2 regions of the Mesorhizobium sp. WSM2240 genome follow, and region 1 is predicted to be linked to the other one. Evidence: predicted binding sites of a transcription regulator. Region 1 holds the regulator's gene; the other holds the start of a gene.
What was found. The regulator PhoB, encoded in region 1, activates phosphate uptake and scavenging genes when phosphate is short. The targets are predictions, from matches to a motif close to TGTCATNNANCTGTCAT.
Positions count from the first base shown of each region.

Region 1 (6,527 bases):
CGGCGTCAGGAACAGACCGCCCGAGAGGAAATGGAAGCCGACCCAGATGATCAGCAACGCGCCGATCATGCCGAGCATGCGCGTGTCGAGTTCGGTCGCCCTGAGGAAGCGGGCAACAGGCCCAATCTCGGACGCGCGGGCGCGGTCCGCCTGCGCAGTCGAGGTCACCTCGGTCATGACATTCCTCCCGCCGGCATGCCGTCTCGCGCGGATCACCGGACAATTTTCAGCTTAACGAAACGCCGCGGTTTTCGTCAAACCGCGGCGTCGACTTGTTTCTCGAAGCTCAGTCGCAGGCCGGCACTGTACCGGCGCCGACACCCTGGCAGACCACTTCCTTGGTGACCCACCCCGCGTCGATGACGACGTTCAGGTTGTCCTTGGTGATGGCGACGGGCGCCAGGAACACCGAGTTCATCTCGACGCCGGCGGGGCCGCCGCTGAACTTGACGACATTCGGGATCGCATCCATGGCCGTGCCATCGGCGAGCTGCGAAGCGATTTCAGCCGCGGCCTTGCCGAGTTCGCGCGAGTCCTTCCAGACCGAGACGGTCTGCGTGCCGAGCGCGATGCGGTTCAGCGCGGCATGGTCGCCGTCCTGCCCCGAAACCGGAACCGTGCCTGCCAGGCCCTGCGCCGAAAGCGCGGCGATTGCGCCGCCGGCCGTGCCGTCATTGGAGGCGACGACCGCGTCGACCTCGTTGTTGTTGGCGGTCAGGAACTGCTCCATATTCTTCTGCGCGTTGGCGGGCAGCCAGCCATCGGTATAGGCCTCGCCAACATTCTTGATCTTGCCGGCATCGATTGCTTCCTTGAGCACTTCCATCTGGCCGTCGAACAGGAAATCGGCGTTCGGGTCGGAGGCCGAACCCTTGATGAAGACGTAGTTGCCTTCCGGCTGCACCTTGAACACTTCCCTGGCCTGCAGGCGGCCGACTTCCTTGTTGTCGAAGGTCAGATAGAAAGCGTCCTTGTTTTCGATCAGGCGGTCGTAGCCGACCACCGGAATGCCCTCGGCGACAGCCTTCTCGACGGCAGGGGCAATCGCGCTCGAATCCTGCGCCAGGATGATCAGCGCGTTGGCGCCCTGGCTGATCAGGCTTTCCACGTCGGTTAGCTGCTTGCTCGGATTGGATTGCGCATCGGCCGAAATGTACTTGTCGCCGGCCGCCTCGAGGGCAGCCTTGATCGCAGCCTCGTCCGTCTTCCAGCGCTCTTCCTGGAAATTGGACCAGGATACGCCGATGATCTTGTCCTTCGCCTCGGCCACTGCCGCCAGCGATACGGTCATCGCCACACCCGCCAGAATGGCGGTTGCAAATCTTTTCATGATTTCCTCCCTGCGCGCCCGGAGGCGCAAATGAACTTCGTCCGAAGCCCTTTTTTTCGAGCCTCGAAAAAAAGAATGACGCATGCGGCGACTTCTGTCAATATTCTTGCGGCGCTGTTGACGGCCCCCATGCTGAAAGGGAAGGTCCATCGGGTTGCCGCGGGAGGAATGCTGAAAGATGTCGGTTGGAATTCGCCATGACGATTTGCGCAAGCGCAACCGCGCAATGGTCATCACGGCCGTGCGCCGTGCCTTCCAGCCATCGCGCACCGAGATAGCCCGCGCCACCGGCCTCAGCCACTCCACAATCTCGGCGATCTCATCCGACCTGATCGAGGAAGGGATTCTGGCCGAGACCAAAAGCGGCGAGACGGTTTCGCTGAAGCGCGGACGGCCGCAGGTCGCGCTCGCGCTGAAGCCGGAAGCGGCGGCCGTCGTTACAATCGTCGTGGCGCTGAACTTTCTCTCTGTGGCGGTCGTCGATTATGCCGGGGAGACGGTCACCAGCGAGCAGCGCAAGCTGTCGACACTGACCCTGCCCGAGGAAGAGCTGATAGGCGAATGCCTGGCCATGGTGCAGCGGCGGCTGAATGAGGCGGCCGGTAGGCGCATCATGCGTACGGTCCTCGCCGTGCAAGGCACGACCGACGCCGGACGGCGCACAATGCTGTGGTCGCCGATCACGCCGCATGCCGGCATCGCTTTCGCAGACCGTCTCGAAGGCGCGTTCGATATTCCAGTGACCGTAGAGAACGACTGCAATATGATCGCCGAGGCGCTGAAATGGCGCGATCCCGAGCGCTACCGCGACAATTTCATCGCCATACTGCTTTCGCACGGCATTGGCATGGGGCTGGTGCTGAAGGGCGAGCTGTTCACCGGCACGCAATCCTCCGGCGGCGAGTTCGGCCACATGATCCACCGTCCCGACGGCGCGCTTTGCCGGTGCGGGCGTCGCGGCTGCGTCGAGGCCTATGCCGGCAATTACGCGATCTGGCGCGCCGCCCGCCAGTCGAGCGAAGACGAGGAGCCGGTGGCCGACATCAGCGATGCCGATATGAAGGCGCTGGCAGCCGCCGCCCGCGCGAAGGAGGGGTCGGAGCGCGAGGCGTTCCGCAAGGCTGGCGAGGCGATCGGCTTTGGCCTCGGCAGCCTGTTCGCGCTCATCGACCCAGCGCCGGTGGCGGTCGTCGGCATCGGCGCCGCCGCCTTCGACCTGATCGAGCCGCATCTGCGCGAGGCGATCGCCAGGACAGCCGGTGGCCAGCACTCGGGCGCGATCTCCTTCGCGGTGGAACCGGACGAGGTGCCGCTGATCCGCGAAGGCTGCGCCATGCGCGCGCTGACCTTCATCGACCAGGAAATCTTCGCTACCGGTGCGCCGGCCGAGACGTCTGCGAAGGCGCGCGAACTGGCCTAAAGCGCGCTATTCCTCGCGAATGGCGTAGCCGGCGCCGCGAATGGTGCGGATGACATCCGGCATGCGGCCGGTGTTGACCGCCTTGCGCAGCCGCCCGACATGCACGTCGACGGTGCGTTCGTCGATATAGATCGTCTCGCCCCAGACATTGTCGAGCAATTGCCCGCGCGAGAAAACACGGCCCGGATGCCGCATCATGAATTCCAGCAGCCGGAATTCGGTCGGCCCGAGCTTGACCTCGCTCTTCTTGCGGTAGACCCGGTGCGCCTCGCGGTCGAGCACGATATCGCCGACCTTGAGCACGCTGGACAGCACTTCCGGCTTTGCCCGCCGCAGCAGCGCCTTGACGCGCGCCATGAATTCGGGCGTCGAGAACGGCTTGACCAGATAATCGTCGGCGCCGGTGGCGAGGCCCCTGACGCGGTCGCTTTCCTCGCCGCGCGCGGTCAGCATGATTATCGGCAGGCGCTCGGTTTCCGGCCGCATCCTTAGCCGGCGACACAATTCGATGCCCGAAAGCGCCGGCAGCATCCAATCCAGCACCAGCAGGTCGGGCACGTTCTCCTGCAGCCTTATCTCGGCCTCGTCGCCGCGCGCCACGATCTCGACCTGGTAACCTTCGGATTCCAGATTGTAGCGCAGGAGCACGCCCAGCGGCTCCTCGTCTTCCACAACCATGATTTTCGGAGCGATCATCGATGAAATCCCAATGACAATTGCCTATTCGGCCGACACCGTCTGCGTGGTCTCGTCGAACTTCGGCCGGTTGGAAGGCAATTGCGAGCCGGTCATGACGAAATAAGCGTTCTCCGCGATGTTGGTGACGTGGTCGCCGATCCGCTCGAGGTTCTTGGCGCAGAACAGAAGATGCGTGCAGGCGGTAATGTTGCGCGGGTCTTCCATCATATAGGTCAGCAGTTCGCGGAATACCGCCGTGTATTTCACGTCGATCTTCTCGTCGTCTGCGCGTAGCGCCTGCAAAGCCTGCGGTTCGCGAGCGACGTATTTGTCGACCACCGCCTGGACCTGCACGAGCACCAACTGAGCCATGGCGTCGATGCTGTGCGACAAGTCGCGCGGCGTCGCACTCTGGCCGACCGCGCTGACGCGCTTGGCGATGTTCTTGGCGAGATCGCCGATGCGCTCGAGGTCTCCCGCCATACGAATGGCGCCGAGCACCGCGCGCAGATCCTGCGCCATCGGCTGGCGCTTTGCGATCAGCGTGATGGCGCGGTCGTCGAGTTCGCGCTGTCTGGCATCCATGATCGCGTCGTCGGATATGACCCGCTGCGCCAGCGCGTTGTCGGACGCCAGAAGCGCCCGGATAGATGCGCCGACCATCGCGCCGGCAAGATCGCCCATGTCACGGATCAGACGGTCGACATGCCCAAGTTCCTCGTCGAAAGAGGCAACGGTGTGCTCACCCATTCTATGGTCCTCGCCTTGGCACTCAGCCGAACCGGCCGGTGATATAGTCTTGCGTCCGTTTGTCGTCGGGATTCGTGAACATCTTTTCGGTCGCGTCCTCTTCGACGAGATAGCCGAGGTGAAACATCGCGGTGCGCTGCGAGACGCGGGCCGCCTGCTGCATCGAATGGGTGACGATGACGATCGTGTAATTCTCGCGCAATTCGTCGATCAATTCCTCGACCCTGGCCGTGGCGATCGGATCGAGCGCCGAGCACGGCTCGTCCATGAGGATCACCTCGGGCGAAACGGCGATGGCGCGCGCGATGCACAGGCGCTGCTGCTGGCCGCCGGAAAGGCCGGTGCCGGATTCGGAGAGGCGGTCCTTCACTTCGTTGAACAGGCCGGCTTTCTTCAGGCTCGATTCAACGATCCCGTCCAGTTCCGACTTGTTCTTCGCCAGGCCGTGGATGCGCGGTCCGTAGGCGATGTTCTCATAGATCGACTTCGGAAACGGATTGGGCTTCTGGAACACCATGCCGACGCGGGCGCGCAGTTCGACCACGTCGATCTTCGGATCATAGACATCCTCACCGTCGAGCGTGATCTTGCCCGACACCCGTGCGATATCGATGGTGTCGTTCATCCGGTTGAGACAGCGCAGGAAGGTCGACTTGCCGCAGCCGGACGGGCCGATCAGCGCCGTCACCTGGTTCTGGGGAATGTCGAGGCTTACGCCGAAAAGCGCTTGCTTCTCGCCATAATGCACATCGACACCGTCGCCTCTCATTTTCACCGCTGGCGGGGTCGAGCCGGCACGGACCTTCTGCTCGATGGCTGTTTCGGTCATGATGTTCATTCCTTTAGCTCCATTGCCATCGAATTTCTTACCTCTTTTACCAGCGGCGCTGAAAGCGCTGCCTAAGGAATATGGCCATTGCGTTCATCACGAAAAGAAAGCCGAGGAGGACCAGAATTGCCGCGGAAGTGCGCGCTACGAAACCGCGCTCCGGGCTGTCCGCCCAGATGTAGATCTGCGTCGGTAGTGCGGTCGACGCCTCCAGCACGCCGGCCGGCGGGCTGGTGATGAAGGCGTTCATCCCGATCAGCAGCAGCGGCGCGGTTTCGCCGAGCGCCTGCGCCAGGCCAATGATCGTGCCGGTCATGATCGACGGCATCGACAGCGGCAGGATGTGATGGAAGATCATCTCGTGCTTCGACGCGCCGATGCCGAGCGCCGCCTCGCGGATCGACGACGGAACCGAAGTGAGCGCCGCACGCGTCACGATGATGATGGTGGGAAGCGTCATCAGGGCAAGCACCATGCCGCCGACCAGCGGGGCGGAACGCGGCAGCCCGAACCAGCCGAGGAAGACCGCGAGGCCGAGCAGGCCGAACACGACGGAGGGGACCGCCGCAAGGTTGTTGATGTTGATCTCGATGAGGTCGGTGAAGCGGTTTTTCGGGGCAAACTCTTCCAGATAGATCGCCGCCGCTATACCGACCGGGAAGCTGATCACGAAGCACACGAGCAGCAACCAAAACGAGCCTGAGATCGCGCCCGCCAGACCCGCCAGCTCCGGAAAGCGGCTGTCGGCGTTGAGGAAAAGCGCCCAGTTGAAAGGCTGGGTGACCGCGCCCTTCGCCTCGAGCTGGTTGAACAACTCGATCTGTTTGTCGTTCACCCGGCGCTGGTTTTCCGGCAGGTCGGTGTTCACCAGCCCCTTCGCGAGCTGGTCGATCGGATCCGACATCGGCACCATGAAGGTCGCCCGGCCATCGAGGAGCGCCGGATTGGCGATGACCTGATCGCGAATCAGGAAGGGCGCCGACGACGTGAACATCGAGAAATAGTCGCGTTCCTCGGAGCGCGACAGCTCGCCGACATCCGCTAGCACCGCCCGGCGGAAGACACTGCGCCAGTTCGCGTCCATCAGGTTCGAACGGTCGAGATCGGCCGCGCTGAGGTCGATGTCGACGGTCACCATCGACTGTGTGAACGCCCGGTAGCCGGTGAAACTCAGTGTTCCGATCAGGATGGCAAGGAAGCCAAGCGCGAAGGCGATCGCCACCATTCCGTAAATCTGCAGGCGGCGATCAGCCGCGTAGCGTGCGGCGCGTCGGCGATTCATTTCGGCGGACTTCCACGCGACGGGCGGGCGCATGGCGCCGCCAGCCGGCATCGCGGCGCTTTCAACTGGCAACATCAGTACTTCTCCCGATATTTGCGGACGGTCTGCAGCGCGATCAAATTGAGGCCAAGCGTGATGATGAACAGCACCAGGCCCAGCGCGAAAGCCGCAAGCGTCTTAGGATTGTCGAATTCGCTATCGCCGATGAGCAGGGTAACGATCTGCACAGTGACGGTCG
Region 1 is NZ_CP159253.1:4,580,217-4,586,743, forward strand. It holds gene ABVK50_RS22655 (sugar ABC transporter permease) at 1-177, opposite strand, end outside; gene xylF (D-xylose ABC transporter substrate-binding protein) at 287-1,330, opposite strand; gene ABVK50_RS22665 (hypothetical protein) at 1,361-1,531, shown strand; gene ABVK50_RS22670 (ROK family protein) at 1,509-2,750, shown strand; gene phoB (phosphate regulon transcriptional regulator PhoB) at 2,757-3,446, opposite strand; gene phoU (phosphate signaling complex protein PhoU) at 3,471-4,178, opposite strand; gene pstB (phosphate ABC transporter ATP-binding protein PstB) at 4,201-5,016, opposite strand; gene pstA (phosphate ABC transporter permease PstA) at 5,054-6,340, opposite strand; gene pstC (phosphate ABC transporter permease subunit PstC) at 6,364-6,527, opposite strand, start outside.

Region 2 (6,527 bases), 2.2 Mb from region 1:
TTTCCCGTCACCGTCGAGATCATTGTCGCGGTATCATCAGCTCCGGGCGCTAGCACCCGGTTCGGGTCCGCTTCGTGGAAGAAGACCTGCATCTCGGTCCCGGGGCAGCGTGCGTCGCAGTTCTTCTGGTCGCGTTCGAAATCGGCAAGCGACGCCGCGTAGGACATCGGGAAGAAATAGCCGTCGCAGGTGCGCACGCAAGTCGTTCGGTAGCTTCTGCCCAGCTCCTGCAACTGCTGTCCGTCGCCATCGATAACCCGACGGATGCGGCCTTCGAGGTCCTCGTCAAGCGGTCGGATCGCGCCAAAACCGGTCGGCCGGTCTGACATGATCTCACCGCTATCGATCGGCGGCGGCAAGGGTCTCACGGCAACCGCATCGTCGCGGCAGCCATTGGCGTCGAGCGATGCGAGCAGGCGCGCGCGCGAATGCTCTCCGCCGTTGCCGGCCAATTGGCTGCGCTTGCGCTGAAGCGTCTCGAGATTGATCGCCATTTTCTCGATCGCCGCGTTCAGCGTGGCGCATTGCTTGACGCCGTTGCCGAGCAGTGAAAATCCGCATCTCTGGCTACGCGCCTGTCGCCGCGCTTTCACCATTTCGTCGCGCTGGCGGACGATAGCGTCGTCATATTTGACGAGTGCAGCCGACCCATCGATATCGGCGGCCGCGGCAAGCTCGGCTTCGAGTTGGCGGCAGAGCAGGGTATCGGCGAGAGCGGGCACGGCGGTCGCAACGGTGAGCGCGAAGGCTCCCAGCGCAATGGCTCGTCTCAGCGTTCGCCTGCCCGCCATCCGTGCCGATCCCCTTCCCGCATCGTCGGCTCGCCGACTACGCGAATCCGATGCGGAAGGTTAGCGGTTTCTTCGGCGTCTGGCCAATTTCCCGGCCGGGCGCTCAACCCGTCCTTAGCGTCGCAACGGCTTTCTGAGAGGCTTCGACGACCGCAAGGGCCGTCATGTTGACGATCCCGCGCGAGGTCACCGACGGCGTCAGGATATGTGCAGGTTTGTCGGTGCCGAGCAGGATCGGACCGACATGCAGCGCGTCCGTCATCTGCTTGACCGTGGTGAGCGCTATATTGGCCGAATCGAGGTTCGGGAACACCAGCAGATTGGCTTCGCCCTTCAGCGCCGAATGCGGAAAGACGCGCTGGCGCAGCAATTCGGACAGCGCCGAATCTGCATGCATTTCGCCGTCGCTCTGCAGGTCGGGCGCTATCTTCTTCAGGATCTCGGCCGCCTGCCGCATCTTCAGCGCGCTCGGCGAATCGCGCGAGCCGAAATTGGAATGCGACAGCAGCGCCGCCTTGGGCTCGATGCCGAAGCGGCTGATTTCCTCGGCCGCCAGCACGGTCATCTCGGCGATTTCTTCCGCCGTCGGATCGACTGTCACATAGGTATCGGTGAAGAAAGTGACGCCGCGGGTCGAGATCAGCATCGAAAGCGCCGAGAGATCGCGGTCGCGGACGCCCTCGCGCGGCCCGATGATCAGCGTGACGTTGCGAAGATGCCGTTCGAAACGGCCCTCCAGCCCGCAGATCATCGCATGCGCGTCGCCGCGCTTCAGCGCCAGCGCCGCGATCACGGTGGTGTTGGTGCGCACCATGGTGCGTGCGGCTTCCTGTGTCACGCCGCGACGGCCGGTACGCTCGATCAGAAGGTCGACATAGTGGCGGTAGCGCGGATCGTCCTCCGGGTTGACCAGTTCGAAATCGGTACCCGGCCTGATGCGTAGCCCATACCGCTTCAGCCGCACGTCGATGACATGCGGCCGTCCGATCAGGATCGGCTCGGCGATGCCTTCCTCGATCACCACCTGCGCGGCTCGAAGCACCCGCTCGTCCTCGCCGTCGGCATAGATGACCCGCTTTGAGGCCGATGTCTTGGCCGTCGAGAATACCGGCTTCATCACCAGGCCGGAGCGGAAGACGAAGCGGTTCAAGCGATCGACATAGGCGGGGAAATCGGCGATCGGCCTTGTGGCGACGCCGGTCTCGCAGGCCGCCTTGGCTACTGCCGGCGCGATCCGCAGGATGAGGCGCGGGTCGAAAGGCGAGGGGATGAGAAAATCCGGGCCGAAGGTCGGCGTCTCGCCGGAATAGGCGCGGGCCGCGACATCGGACGGCTCTTCCCGCGCCAATGCCGCGATGGCGCGCACAGCCGCCATCTTCATGGGCTCGTTGATGGCGCTTGCGCCGCAATCCAGCGCTCCGCGGAATATGTAGGGAAAGCAGAGTACGTTATTGACTTGATTGGGAAAATCGGAACGGCCGGTGCAGATCATCGCATCCGGACGCGCCGTGCGGGCCTCATCCGGCATGATCTCGGGATTGGGGTTGGCCAGCGCCAGGATCAGCGGCTTTTCCGCCATGTGCTTCAAGAGTTCGGGCTTCAGCACGCCTGCCGCCGACAGACCGAGAAACACGTCCGCGCCGCCGATCACGTCGGCCAACGTCCGCGCCTCGGTGTCCTTCACGTAAGGGTCTTTCCAGCGGTCCATCTCGTCCAGCCGGCCTTTGTAAGCAACGCCGAATCGGTCGGTCACCCAGATGTTTTCGACCTTCGCGCCGAGCGAAACGAGCAGGTTGAGGCAGGCGAGCGCAGCCGCTCCCGCGCCCGAGGTGACGATCTTGATGTCCTCGATTTTCTTGCCGGCGAATTCCAGTCCGTTGAGCACTGCGGCCGCAACAATGATCGCCGTGCCGTGCTGGTCGTCGTGGAAGACCGGGATCTTCATCCGCGCCTTGAGCTGCTCCTCGACCTCGAAGCATTCCGGCGCCTTGATATCTTCGAGATTGATGCCGCCAAAGGTCGGCTCGAGCGCGGCCACCGTCTCAACCATGCGCTCGATTTCCGGCGCGTCGATCTCGATATCGAAGACGTCGATGCCGGCGAACTTCTTGAAAAGGACAGCCTTGCCTTCCATCACAGGCTTGGACGCCAGCGGCCCGATATTGCCGAGCCCGAGCACGGCGGAGCCGTTGGAGATTACCGCCACCAGATTAGCGCGCGCAGTGTAGTCGGCGGCGGTTGCCGGGTCATCCTTTATCGCGAGGCAGGGAGCGGCGACGCCTGGCGAATAGGCCAGAGCCAGATCGCGCTGGTTTCCCAGCGGCTTGGTCGCCTGAATCTCCAGTTTGCCGGGGGTAGGGTGCTTATGGAAATATAGTGCGGCGTCTTCGAGGTCGGAGCGTCCGGCTTCGGTCTTGCTGGTTTCCATTCTGTGCTCCCCCGCTTGTTCTTCTTTCGCCTCCTTAACACGTGCGACCGGATTTTCGAGGTTCTCGATCGATCTTCACCGGAAATCGGAGACGCCGTATTTGGGCAAGCCTAGAACGCGCTGACGTAAAGCCCACCATCGACGGGAATGTTCTGGCCGGTGAGATACCCGGCGTGGACAGAGCACAGGAACGCGCAGATCTGCCCGAATTCCTCCGGCGTGCCGAGGCGCTTGGCCGGAACGGCGGCAGAGGCCTGGGCCTTGCGGGCGGCCGCAGCGGCAGGTTCCTCGACAGTGCCGACTTCGTGCGGGGGGCGCAACCTGTCGGTGTCAAGTTTGCCCGGCAACATGTTGTTTATGGTGACGTTCTTGTCCGCGACCGTTCGCGCGACGCCAGCCAGGAACGAGGTCAGACCCGCGCGCGCGCCGGACGAAAGGTCGAGGCCGGGGATAGGCACATAGACCGAAAGCGAGGTTATGTTGACGATGCGGCCGAAGCCGCGCGCCGCCATGCCGTCGAGGACCGCTTGGATTAGTTCGATCGGCGCGATCATGTTGTTGGTCACGCCTTTGACGATCGCCTCGCGGTCGAGCTCGCGAAAATCGCGGAAAGGCGGACCGCCATTGTTGTTGACGAGAATATCCGGCTCCGGACAGGCGGCGAGCAGCGCCTTCTGGACCGCCGGGTCCGCCACATTGCCGGCAATCTCGGTCACGCTCACACCGAACCGCTCGCGTATCTCCGCCGCCGTTCTGGCCAGAACCGTTGCGTCGCGCCCGTTGACCACGAGATCGCAGCCCGCCTCCGCCAGCGCCAGCGCGCAGCCCTTGCCGAGGCCGCGGCTCGAAGCGCAGACGATGGCCTTTTTTCCGCGAATGCCGAGATCCATGAGACGATTCCTTCGTTGGGCTGTTTGGCGGAAGCCTATCGCGTGAGCCTTGCCGATCGCAACCGTCATACGCCTGTTGCATGAATCGCGGCATAGGCAAGCCGAGACAAACGGTCCTGGATCCGATGCCCGGCGAAACTCCCCGCAGCTTCCGCACGCTTTTCATTTCCGACATCCATCTCGGGTCGAAGGCGGCCAAAGCCGAGTTCCTGATCGATTTCCTGCGCCATCACGAGGCCGAGGCCATCTATCTGGTCGGCGATATCGTTGACGGCTGGCGGCTGCGCCGCTCATGGCACTGGCCGCAACTCCACAACGACGTGGTCCAGAAACTGCTGCGACAGGCACGCAAGGGCGTGCGGATCACCTATATTGCCGGCAATCACGACGAGTTCCTGCGCATGTTCCAGGGTGTGCATTTCGGCGGCATCGTGGTCGCCGACCGCGCCGTACACGAGAGCGCCGACGGCAAGAAATATCTCGTCATCCATGGCGACCAGTTCGACACGGTAGTGCACAATATGCGCTGGCTCGCCTATCTCGGCGACAAGGCCTATGACGCGGCGATCATGGTCAACCGGGTCATAGCCCGTTTCAGACGGCTCTTCGGCATGCCCTACTGGTCGTTCTCGTCATGGGCGAAGGTAAAGGTCAAGAAGGCAGTCAACTTCATCGGCGCGTTCCAGGAGGTACTCACCGAGGAGGCGCGCCGCTCGCAGGTCGACGGCGTCATCTGCGGTCATATCCATCACGCCGTCATCGAGAAGTTCGACGATGTCCAGTACATCAACACCGGTGACTGGGTAGAAAGCTGCACTGCAGTAGTCGAGCATTTCGACGGCAGGATGGAAATCCTGTACTGGCCGCATATTCGCACAAATGTTCCGGCGGTGGCCGAACAAGGCTTCGTGCCGGTCGTCATCGACAGCGAGACCGTCAAGGCTGCCTGATCCGCCATCGGCGGGTTCAATCGATTGGGCCAAGCGGTTTTCCGGCATGGACGGCCATGCTAATGCGCGCATGATGCGGCGGGGCTCCTTCGTCTGAGTCGCGCCCGCCGGACTTTTCGCGCTTATGTCTCTTCCGCCGCTTTCCCCAGAGCAACAGATCAAGCCGCGCCGCTTCGAACTGCGCATCAGCCTGATTTTCGCCGCGCTCTTCATCCCACTCGGCGTGCATCTCCCATATTTCCCGCTCTGGCTGGAAGCGAAAGGGTTCGACGCCGCACAGATCGCCATCATTCTGTCCGCGCCGATGTTTTTGCGTGTCGTCACCACACCCTTCATTACGGCATTGGCGGACGAGGCCAAGGATCGCGCCAATGTCCTGATCGCGCTGGTTGCGGCCGCCCTTGCGCTTTCGGCCGGCTATTTCCTTGAACCTACCTATGTCGTCGTGCTCGGCGTCTCGCTGGCGCTGACTGTGGTGTGGACGCCGCATTCGCCGCTTGCCGATTCGCTGGCGCTGTCGGGCGTCAGACGCTTCCGGTCCAGCTATGCCAACATGCGCATCTGGGGTTCCGCTGCCTTCCTCTGCGCCAATCTCGGCGGCGGTTTTGTTCTTGCCATGACCAGCGCTGACGCGGTCCCGGCGATGATCTCGATCGGGCTTTGCGGAACGCTTCTAGCGGCGCTCTTTGCGCCCCGACTGGGCCGGCCGCGCCGCGCTTCGCCCTTGTCGGCGGCCGACCTGCAGGATTCGGCGCCCAAGCTGTTCAACCGCTATTTCCTGCTGTTCGTGGCTGGGGCAGGCGTCATCAACGCCAGCCACGGATTCCTCTACAGCTTCGTGTCGATCTACTGGAAATCGATTGGCGTCAGCGAAACGCTGGTCGGGTTCCTGTGGGCTTGGGCGGTCGTTGCCGAAGTCGGCATGTTCCTGATCTTCTCGCGTGTGTTCGGCAAGGTTTCGGTTCCAGCGCTGCTTGCGGCGGCGGGATTGGCCGCTATCCTGCGTTGGGTCGCCTATCCGCTGATCTGGCCGCTCGGTCTTGGCGTGGTCGGCTTTTTCGCGATCCAGACGCTGCATGCGGTTTCCACGGGGCTCATCCTGCTCGGGGTCCAGAAGCTGATCGCCGAGACGGTCGCGGAGGAACGCACCGGTGCTGCGCAAGGCATCGCTTTCTTCGCCAACGGATTCTCCATGGCCGCCGCCACCCTGCTGTCGGGGCCGCTCTACGCCGCCTTCGGCGTCGGCGGCTTCTTCTTCATGGCCGTCTTCGCACTCGCGGGAATTGGATTGATCGCGCTTGCGGCCCGTTCAGCCCCAAAGGGCCGGCTCGGGCGGTGAAACCATCGACCCGTCATAGACCAGCCCCGGCGAGCGATCGCGGGCGAGAAGCAGGGGCCCATCGAGATCGGCGAAATCTGCGTCCTGCGCAAGAAGGACGGCCGGCGCCATGGCCAGCGACGTGCCGAC
Region 2 is NZ_CP159253.1:2,334,198-2,340,724, forward strand. It holds gene ABVK50_RS11245 (DUF2865 domain-containing protein) at 1-791, opposite strand, end outside; gene ABVK50_RS11250 (NADP-dependent malic enzyme) at 895-3,219, opposite strand; gene ABVK50_RS11255 (SDR family oxidoreductase) at 3,330-4,109, opposite strand; gene ABVK50_RS11260 (UDP-2,3-diacylglucosamine diphosphatase) at 4,235-5,059, shown strand; gene ABVK50_RS11265 (MFS transporter) at 5,184-6,398, shown strand; gene dgcA (N-acetyl-D-Glu racemase DgcA) at 6,369-6,527, opposite strand, start outside.
Region 2: ABVK50_RS11260 (UDP-2,3-diacylglucosamine diphosphatase) is a predicted target of PhoB. The motif match lies at 4,173-4,189, and genes of this name have one in related genera.